2 regions of the Rhizobium sp. BR 315 genome follow, and region 1 is predicted to be linked to the other one. Evidence: riboswitches for the same ligand, from Rfam matches in the RefSeq annotation. Region 1 holds a riboswitch; the other holds the start of a gene.
The links. Region 1 has a riboswitch for FMN ahead of ribB (3,4-dihydroxy-2-butanone-4-phosphate synthase). Riboswitches for the same ligand answer to the same signal wherever they lie in the genome.
Positions count from the first base shown of each region.

Region 2: linked by a shared signal. The riboswitch ahead of QD409_RS08675 (6,7-dimethyl-8-ribityllumazine synthase) and the one ahead of ribB (3,4-dihydroxy-2-butanone-4-phosphate synthase) in region 1 are both predicted to bind FMN.

Region 1 covers NZ_JARWKZ010000001.1:417,341-422,204, reverse strand. The annotation lists gene QD409_RS01995 (ABC transporter permease) at 1-44, shown strand, start outside; gene QD409_RS01990 (homocysteine S-methyltransferase family protein) at 107-1,027, shown strand; gene ribB (3,4-dihydroxy-2-butanone-4-phosphate synthase) at 1,097-1,723, opposite strand; FMN riboswitch at 1,836-1,981, opposite strand; gene QD409_RS01980 (SDR family oxidoreductase) at 2,088-2,870, opposite strand; gene tpiA (triose-phosphate isomerase) at 2,945-3,682, opposite strand; gene QD409_RS01970 (SDR family oxidoreductase) at 3,687-4,475, opposite strand; gene QD409_RS01965 (sugar ABC transporter ATP-binding protein) at 4,496-4,864, opposite strand, start outside.
Region 2 covers NZ_JARWKZ010000005.1:194,567-199,430, reverse strand. The annotation lists gene QD409_RS08690 (tautomerase family protein) at 8-433, shown strand; gene QD409_RS08685 (VOC family protein) at 530-925, shown strand; gene QD409_RS08680 (VOC family protein) at 1,088-1,438, opposite strand; gene QD409_RS08675 (6,7-dimethyl-8-ribityllumazine synthase) at 1,497-1,973, opposite strand; FMN riboswitch at 2,063-2,208, opposite strand; gene QD409_RS08670 (ABC transporter ATP-binding protein) at 2,314-3,375, opposite strand; gene QD409_RS08665 (ABC transporter permease) at 3,387-4,175, opposite strand; gene QD409_RS08660 (ABC transporter permease) at 4,172-4,864, opposite strand, start outside.

The DNA of each region.
Region 1 (4,864 bases):
GAGCCTTCCGCTTTCTGGAAGCGCAGGTGCCGGCGCGGCGTTAATCACAGCACGAAGGGGAGATCAGACCTCTCCGCAGATCCGAACTATTCTGGAGATCCCATTCATGAGCAAACTTTTGATCCTCGATGGCGGCATGAGCCGCGAGCTCCTACGGCTCGGAGCCGAACTGAAGCAGCCGGAATGGTCGGCCCTCGCCCTGATCAATTCGCCCGATATTGTCCGAAAGGTTCATGACGAATTTATCGCCGCCGGCTCTGACGTCATTACGACGAATAGCTATGCACTGGTACCGTTCCATATTGGCGAGGCGCGATTCCGGAAGGAAGGGGCTGCCCTGATCGCACGCTCGGGGCAGTTGGCCCGCGACGCTGCTGATGCGTGCAAGGATCGGAAGGTTCTGGTCGCCGGTTCGCTGCCACCCATCTTCGGTTCCTACGAGCCGCAGAATTTCGATCCGTCGCGGGTGCAGGACTATCTCAAGGTCCTGGTGGAAAACCTCGATCCCTATGTCGATGTCTGGCTCGGCGAAACCCTTAGCCTGATTGCCGAAGGGCAAGCCGTTCGCACCGCCGTCGCCGAAACCGACAAGCCATTCTGGATCTCCTTCACGCTGGCGGATGATGCTGCGCAAAAGAATGGCGCCTCTCGCAAGCTCCGCTCCGGCGAGTCCGTCGAGGATGCGGCTCTATGGGCCGCCTCGTCCGCCGCCGACGCACTCCTGTTCAATTGCAGCAAGCCGGAAGTCATGCGGGAGGCCGTCGATACAGCAGCGGAGGTTTTCAAGCGGGGCGGCTACGATCTACAGATCGGCGTCTATGCCAATGCCTTCGAGGGAGAACAAGGCGAGTCCGCCGCCAACGAAGGCCTTCATGCAACCCGACAGGATCTGAACGACGACGCCTATTCACGCTTCGCCTGCTCATGGGTCGATGCTGGCGCGACGATGGTCGGCGGTTGCTGCGGGATTGGCGCTGGGCATATTCATCGGTTGAAGAAGGCTCTCCTGCGTCCTCAAGGAGCGTAGGAGAGCCTCGCACAAACACCGGTCCGGAAGGCGGTTGACCCCAAGGATGGTTCTTTGGGACCCGAACGATCAGGCAGCCTTGGAGGCGGCACCCGCAGTCCTGTAGGCTATCAGATCCTCGATCGTGATAAGATGAAGGCCATGCCGCTCGGCGAAGGTTTCGAGTTCGGGCAGACGGGCCATGGTGCCGTCGTCGTTCGCCACTTCGCAGATGACACCAGAAGGCGAAAGGCCGGCGAGCCTGGCAAGATCCACGGCCGCTTCCGTATGCCCGGGGCGAGACAAAACGCCATTTGGATGCGCGCGAAGAGGAAAGATATGACCGGGCCGGGCAAACTCTTCCGGGCGCGAGCCATCCCTGACCAGAGCCTGAACCGTCGCCGCCCTGTCGGCGGCGGATATTCCGGTCGTGGTTCCCGGGATGTAGTCGACTGAAACGGTGAAGGCGGTCTTCAGGACTTCCGTGTTGCGCGGCACCATCAACGGGATGTCGAGTTCGTCAAGCCTTTCACCTTCCATCGGAACGCAGATCAGACCACGCGCGTGGTTCATCATGAATGCGATCGCCTGTGGTGTGACCGCTTCCGAGGCAATCACGAGATCGCCTTCGTTTTCGCGGTCGCGATCATCGACAACAACCACGATCTCGCCCCGCGCAATCGCTGCGATCGCATCTTCAATTTTCGAAATTGCCATTTTCCTGCCTTTCAAGGGTTGCCGTTCAGAACGGCGCACATGGCCTGTCAAAGCCACCATTTTCCCTTGGGCGAACAAGCATGTGAACGCCACCACGAAGCAGCATCTCCTGCGTTGCCCTCTTCCATCCGGACTATGACCGTCGGCTCCGGCATCTCACCGGATCTGCTGACCCTTCGCAGATTGCGAAGGCGCTCGCGGGCTCCGAGTTGCCTCGATACCGCCGGTGGGGAATTACACCCCGCCCTGAGAACATCTCTAAGATAGATGAGGATCATCTCGTTCCGCAAGAGGTTGATGGACCTTCGGCTTTCGAGAATTCGGCTTTCCGTGTGAAAACACAGTTCCTCTTTGTTGAACGAAGCTAGGACATGATCAAACCACCATCGACATTGATGGTCTGTCCAGTGATATAGGCCGCATCGTTGCTGGCAAGAAAAGTGACGAGACCTGCGACGTCTTCACCCGACCCGGCCCGTTTCATCGGAATGCCTTCGACCCATTCCTTCATAAGCTCGCCGGGACCGTAATTACCCAGCAGCCTGCCCCATGCCTGGTCGTTATAGGCCCACATGTCGGTTTCGATGATGCCGGGGCAAAAGGCGTTCACGGTAATGCCCTCGATCGCAACTTCTTTCGCAAGGCTCTGGGTAATGCCGACGACGCCCATCTTCGATGCCGCATAATGCGGCGTGTAGATGAAGCCATCACGCGCCTGGCCGGAGGCTGTATTGATGATGCGGCCACCGCGACCATGCTTGCGCATGCGGGCAATTGCCTCCTGGGCACAGAGGAAGACGCCCTTGGTATTGACGGCCATGACTTTGTCCCATTCGCCCTCTGTCATATCCTCGACGCGGGCAATGGTGATGACGCCGGCATTCTGAATAGAAACATCGATGGCGCCGAACGCCGTCTCGGCAGCCTCATAGAGACCCTGCACGCTGGTCTTGTCCGTCACGTCGCCGACGAAAGAAATCGCCTTTCCGCCATCGGCCCTGATCTGCTCGGCGACCGCATGGACGGAATCCTCGTTGGCGGAGACCACAAGATTGGCACCCTCTCGCGCAAACCGTTTGGCGATCGCAGCGCCGATGCCGCGGCTCGCGCCGGTGATGACGACGGTCTTGTTTTCGAAGCGTTGCATTCCCTGTTCCTTTTGCGGCTACGGCCAGGCGGGCGCGGTTCAAGGGCCGATCATCCTGCCTGCTATTTGCGACTTCAAACGGCGGCCAAGATGATCTCGGCGAACTCCGATGCCTTCAGGGACGCCCCTCCGACCAGAGCGCCATCGACGTTGGAAACGCCGAAGATCACCTTTGCGTTCGACACCTTGACCGAACCTCCATAGAGGATCCTGACACGATACCCGTCTTCCCCCAGCCGCTCTTCGAGCGTCTGCCGGATGGATGAATGCACCTCCTCGATCTGTTCGAGGCTCGGAACCAGTCCGGTTCCGATCGCCCAAACCGGTTCGTAGGCGATTGCCATGTTCGAACTGGTCGCCGTGTCGGGAGTTGATCCTTCGAGCTGGGCGCGAACGACATCGATCGCTCTTCCCTCATCCCGTTCTGCACGCGTCTCCCCGATACAAATGATGCTCGTCAGACCTGCCTTGTGGACCGCGGCGGCCTTGCCCGCGACTGCGGCATCCATTTCCTTGTAGGCGGAGCGGCGTTCGGAATGCCCGAGGATCACGAAGCGCGCGCCGATTTCGGCGAGCATCTCTGCGGAGACGTCTCCAGTGTAGGCACCTGAGGTCTGCGCATGGCAATCCTGTGCGCCGACGGCGATCGCCGCGCCTTTGGTACACTCAACGGCCTTCTCGACTAGCGTGAAGGGCGGGCAGACGACGATGTCGGGCGCCGCCTCGCCTGTTAGTCCCTTCAGCGCCTCGATCTCAGCCAGGGAGGAAGCGAGACCGTTCATTTTCCAGTTGCCTACGATCAGCTTGCGCATGACATCACCAGCAGCAGAAGCCTCCGTCGACGAGCAGATCGACGCCCGTCACGAAGCTTGCGGCATTGGATAGCAGGAAGACGGCGGGACCGACCATCTCGTCGACACCAGCCATGCGCTGCATCGGCGTCTGCTCCTCAAAGAGCTTCGTCTGATGGACCATTTCCGGACGCGTGTTCATCGGCGTCGCCGTATATCCCGGCGAGATGGTGTTGACGCGGATCCCACGGCCGACCCACTCCATCGCCAGCGATTTCGACATATGGATCACGCCGGCCTTGGAAGCGTTGTAATGCGCCTGGCTGAGGCCGCGATTTACGATCACGCCCGACATGGAGGCGATGTTGACGATCGATCCGCGTCCATTTTTCAACATGGCGCGTGCTTCCGCCTGGCAGGACAGGAAGACGCCTTTCAGGTTGATGTCCATCAACGTCTGGTATTGGTCCTCCTCCATCTCCTCCGCGGGGTTGGCGTTGGCGATACCGGCGGCGTTGACGGCAAGTGTCAGCGCACCGAGTTCCGCCTCGGTGCGTGCAACCGCCTCCTCGAGAGAAGACCTGCTGGTGACGTCAGCCGCAATCTGGATGGAGCGACGGCCGGCCGTCTTGATATGCAAGGCCGTATTCGCCAGGCCATCGTCCGAGCGACGATCAAGAAGCGCGACCTCGGCTCCACACTGCGCGAGGCCGATTGCGATACGCTGCCCAATTCCGCTTCCAGCTCCGGTCACGAGGGCGACCTCTCCGCTGAGATCGAAAAGCCTCGGGGCATTTAGAGTGATGTCGGACACCGCTCTTCCTTTCTGTTTGTCTAGATTGTCGCCAGTTCCATGACCGAGACGTCGTTGGCCTCGTCACGGTTCAAAATACCTGCCTGCTTGCCCTGGGCGAGCACCAGAATGCGGTTCGACACGCCGAGAACCTCCTCGAGATCGGAGCTGACGACAATGACCGCCACCCCCTGTTTCGCGAGGTTTACGATGATGTCGTAGATGCTCGCGCGGGCGCCGACGTCGATGCCTCGGGTCGGTTCGTCGAGCACCACGACCTTGGGATCACGCATCAGCCACTTTGCGATGACGACCTTTTGCTGGTTGCCGCCCGACAGGTCCGAGGCAAATTGCTCGGCGCGACCTTTGACGCCGAACCTCGCCACCGCCTTCTCGGCGAAGGCACGCTT
Region 2 (4,864 bases), on a different contig from region 1:
TGTTCCAATGCCCATTACGCTCACCGTATCCGAAGGACTGCTTTCGTCTCAAGCACAGGCGCAGGCTTTTGCCGGCTTGACCGATGCTGTCCTCGATGTTGCCGGCTTGACTGGAAATACTTTCATGACAGCCAATGTCATTGGCACGATTAATGTGCTTCCTGCCAACCATGTGCTGGCCGCAGGAAAACCCGTTGCCGCGGCCTTCGTCGAACTCAAGCTGCCCGAGATCGCACTTGCGACGACTGAGGCCAAGCGCGCATTCATCGAAAAGGCGACCGAGGTCGTTGAGCGGGCAGCCGAAGGGCGCATCAAACGCGAGCACATCTGGTCGAACATCGTCTATGCGCCGGAGGGAGCCTGGGGCATTGCAGGCCAGAGTTACAGCAATGCAGATCTGGTTGAAGCCATTCAGAACGCTGCAGCATCCTAAGCAAAGGCTTATCACCGCTGAGGCAGCGGAGTTAACATCAATGCCGGACTGGCGCGCTTAAGCCGCTATCGTCCAACAGCAAGAGGGAGGCAGGACGTGCAACTCGCCAATTATCTGTTTTTCACAACGCATTGTGAGAACGCGCTTGCCTTCTATACCGCCTGCGGACTCGGCCGGATCACGCTGTTGGTTCGGCACGGTGCCAATGGAATGACGCTTGCTGACGAGTCTATGCGGGGCAGGGTGATGCATGCGCGTTTCGAGGGGCCAGGCGTGTTATTCTTCGCATCCGACAATCATGACGCTGAGCCGATGCGCGGATCCGCGCACATCCTGGTCATGGACGACCGCGCCAGCACCGACAGGATTTTTGCCCTATTGGCTAAGGGCGCAACGGTGACGACGCCGCTCGCCGTACAGCCATGGGGCAGCTACTACGGCAAGCTGACGGATCGGTATGGCGTGCAATGGATGATTGACTGCGCGCAATAGGAACCTCGCTTATTGCGAGGCCGAAAGTTGATCTCAAATAATCCGGTTGCCCGGACGAATTCATGGCGCACCACCTTCAATGATGATCTGCGATAGTTGGGTTGAGGGGAGCTCTGCATCGTTTTGCAACGGGACTGCGCCGCGTGCTCCGCTCGCTCTGTTTTAGCGATGGGACAGAATGTTGACGACCTTGCCGAAAGGGTCGCGAAGGTAGAAACGGCGAACGCCCCAAGGCTCGTCGGTGAGGTCATACAATACGCCGAAACCCATGGATGTGGCGCGCCGATAGAGCGTGTCGACATCATCCACCTCGATCGAAAGATCGGGAACGATGGTTCCCGAACCGCCTTCGCTGGCGACGCTGATCTGGGGCACCGTTGCCGCTTCTGAGGCGAAGGTGAGGATCCAGCCATGGTCCATGACAAGGTCGAGCCCGAGCAGGTCGTGATAAAATAGTTGGGCCGCAGCAGGATCGGCGGCGGTAAGGTTTGGGATTATGCGTAAGACGGTCACTGACGTTTCTCCCCTGTGAAATGGAGGCGGGCTTCCGCCGCGCCTCCACCATGCTGGCTCAGACCGTAACGGATGGCAGCAGCTTTGCGCGTTCTGCGAGAATATGTCGGCAGGCGCTCGCCGCTTCGCGGCCCTTGATGATGAAATGTTCCTTGAAGAACTGGATATGAGCCTCCGACTCCTGGAAGTGATGTGGGGTGAGGACTGCTGAAAGGATCGGAACACCGGTGTCGAGCTGAACGCGCATCATTGCGTCGAGGACGGTATTGGCAACGAACTCATGGCGGTAGATGCCACCGTCGACAACAAAAGCGGTGGCGACGATCGCCGAATAGCGGCCGTTGCGAGCAAGCGTCTGCGCATGCAACGGGATTTCAAGTGCACCTGGCACGTCGAAGATATCGATCGGCGATGCGTCTTCCGCCGTCTGCCACTCGGCAACGAATGAATCGACGCAACGGTCGACGACATCGGCGTGCCAGCGGGCCCGAATAAGCGCAATGCGGCTCGGCTGGGTAGAGATAGAAATAGTCATGAATTTTGCCTTTCAAGGGTTGTGTCAAGTATCCCTTGGGCGAACACGCAGCATTGCAGCGCCCCTCGGCGCCGAGGAGGTGCGACCCTGCTTGCTCTCTTCCATCCGGACTATACCGTCGGCTCCGGCCTCTCACCGGATCTGCTGACCCTTTCGGAGAACCGAAAGGCGCTCGCGGGCTCGGGGAAATCCCCATACCGCCGGTGGGGAATTTCACCCCGCCCTGAGAACGCGTAAACTATAAATGCATTTCCGCAGGGAAATCAAAGAAAAACGCCAGGCTTTTGGCCCGGCGTTTGCGATTATTTTTCCAAAACATTCCTCTTGTGTGAGGATGTTCTCAATCCTGAATGACCAGGAGATCGGACGAGGCGAACCGCAGGGTCACCCTTTCTCCGACGCTCGGGGGCATCATGCCTGGGCTGTTGAACATATCGAAGGAAATCGTGTTTCCGGCGACGTTCATGCGCGTGCGGATGACCGACCCTAGGAAGTGCGCAGAGGAAACCTCGCCAGTCAGTGCCGTATCGCCCTTGGCTGATTCGGCCAGCGAGCCTGCCTCCGGACGCAGGGCGAGCGACACGGTATCGCCCGGCTTGTAGGTCGTGACCGACTGCTTCAAGGTCACGCCCTGATCGCCGATCATGATGCGGTTGCTGTTGGGATCGACGACTTTGCCTTCGATCAGGTTCAGTGTGCCAACGAAGGAAGCTACGAAGCGGGTCGCTGGGGTATTGTAGATTTCAAAAGGCGTACCGATCTGGTCTGCGCGGCCGGCGTTCATGACGACGATGCGGTCGGAGATCGACAGTGCCTCTTCCTGATCGTGCGTGACGAAGACCGTGGTGATGCCGAGCTGCTGCTGGATCGCACGGATTTCCTCGCGGAGCGAGATGCGGATCTTGGCATCCAGCGCCGAGAGTGGTTCATCGAGCAGGAGAACCTGAGGCTTGACCGCGATGGCGCGCGCAAGTGCCACGCGCTGCTGCTGGCCGCCTGACATCTGGTAGGGATAGCGACCGGCGAGGTGATCGAGCTTGATGAGGCGCAGCATCTCGTTGACGCGCTTGTCGATATCAGGCTTCGACATGCCAGCGACCTTGAGGCCGAAAGCGACGTTGTCGTGCACCGTCATATTGGGAAACAGCGCGTAAGCCTGAAACACCATGCCGATGTTGCGCTGATTCGGCTTCAGCGGCCGCTGATCCTTGCCGTTGATCATCAACGTGCCTGCCGTCGGCATTTCGAAGCCGGCGATCATGCGCAGCACGGTCGTCTTGCCGCAACCCGACGGTCCGAGGAAGGAGACGAATTCGCCCTTCTCGATTTGCATATTGAAATCGTGAACGACCTGAACTTCGCCGAATGATTTCTTGATGTGGGTGAGTTCGAGAAAAGCCATGGTGAGAAGCCTTACGCCTTAATCGGAGCGGATTTTGAGAAACGGGAAACGAGCTGCAATAGGCCCATGCTGAGCCAGGTAACGGCAAGTGCGATGATTGCCAGGGCGGACGGCTCGTAGGCTCTGTTGGCGCCCATGAGCTGCATATAGGGCCCGAATGCCGGACGGTTGAGCAGCGACGCCATGGTGAATTCACCCATGACGATCGCGAGTGTGATGAACGCTCCGGAAAGCACACCGCTCATGACATTTGGAAAGATGCATTTGAACATGATGGTTGTCCATTTTGCACCAAGGCTCTCGGCCGCTTCCGTCAGCGTGCCGACATCAATGGTGCGCATCGCCGTATCCACCGAACGATACATATAGGGCAGGGATAATACAATGTAGGAACAGACAAGCAGAATGTTCGTCGTCGAATTATAGCCCGTCAGCGGCAGGATCGACGAAGAATTATAGAGGCGTAGATAGCCGAAGACGATGACGATGGCGGGAATGACCAGCGGCATCAGCGTGATGAATTCGACGAAGGGGCGCATCTGTGGCAGCCGCAGCCGCACCCAATAGGCGGTCGGTACGACGAGCAGCATGCCGAAGATGATAGTCAGAAGCGCCATCAACATCGAAAAGCCGAAGGCCGTGATAAAGCCGAAGTCCGAAAACACCGAAGCATACGCATCGAAGCTATAGGCGTTGCGCCGCATGCGCAGCGAGAATTCCAGCGTGCCGATGAGCGGAACCAGAAAGTAGATGAGGCCGATGGCAACGGCGATCCAAGCGAAGAGTTTTTGCAGCTTCATTTCTGCCACCGTTCAGCGCGCATGCGCATCAAGATATAGACGACGTTCGAGATACCGGTGATGACGATCATGCCGAGTGCCAGGGCATAGCCGAGATTGGCATTGTGCAGCACGTCGCCGCGGATTTGCGCATAGAGCACGATCGGAACGATATTTAGCGAGCTGCCGGTGAGCGCAATTGCCGTCGCGATCGCGCCGAACGAATTGGCAAATAGCAGCAGCGTCGTGCCAAGCAGGCTGGGCCAGAGGATCGGCAGGGCGACCATCAACCAATATTGCGTGTTGGTTGCGCCGAGAATGGAGGCGGCTTCGCGCCATTCCTTCTTCATGCCATCGAGCGCCGGTGTGATGATCAGCACCATCAACGGGATCTGGAAGTACATGTAGGTGATGGTAAGGCCGAAGAAGCTGAGGAGATTGAAGCCCGTCGAGTAAAGATTGAAGCCGAAATGGGCGAGCAATATGGTGACGAGACCCTGGCGGCCCAGCGTGGCGATGAACGAAAAGGCCAGCGGCACGCCGGCGAAATTGGATGCGACGCCCGAGAAGGTTAGGAAGGCATGGCGGACCCAGGAAGGGAGGCCGCCAAGCACCAGCGCCCAGGCGAGATAAAAGCCGATGATCGCACCGCCGAGCGCCGAAGCGACCGAGATTTTGATACTGATCAAATAGGCGCTCATGATCGTCGG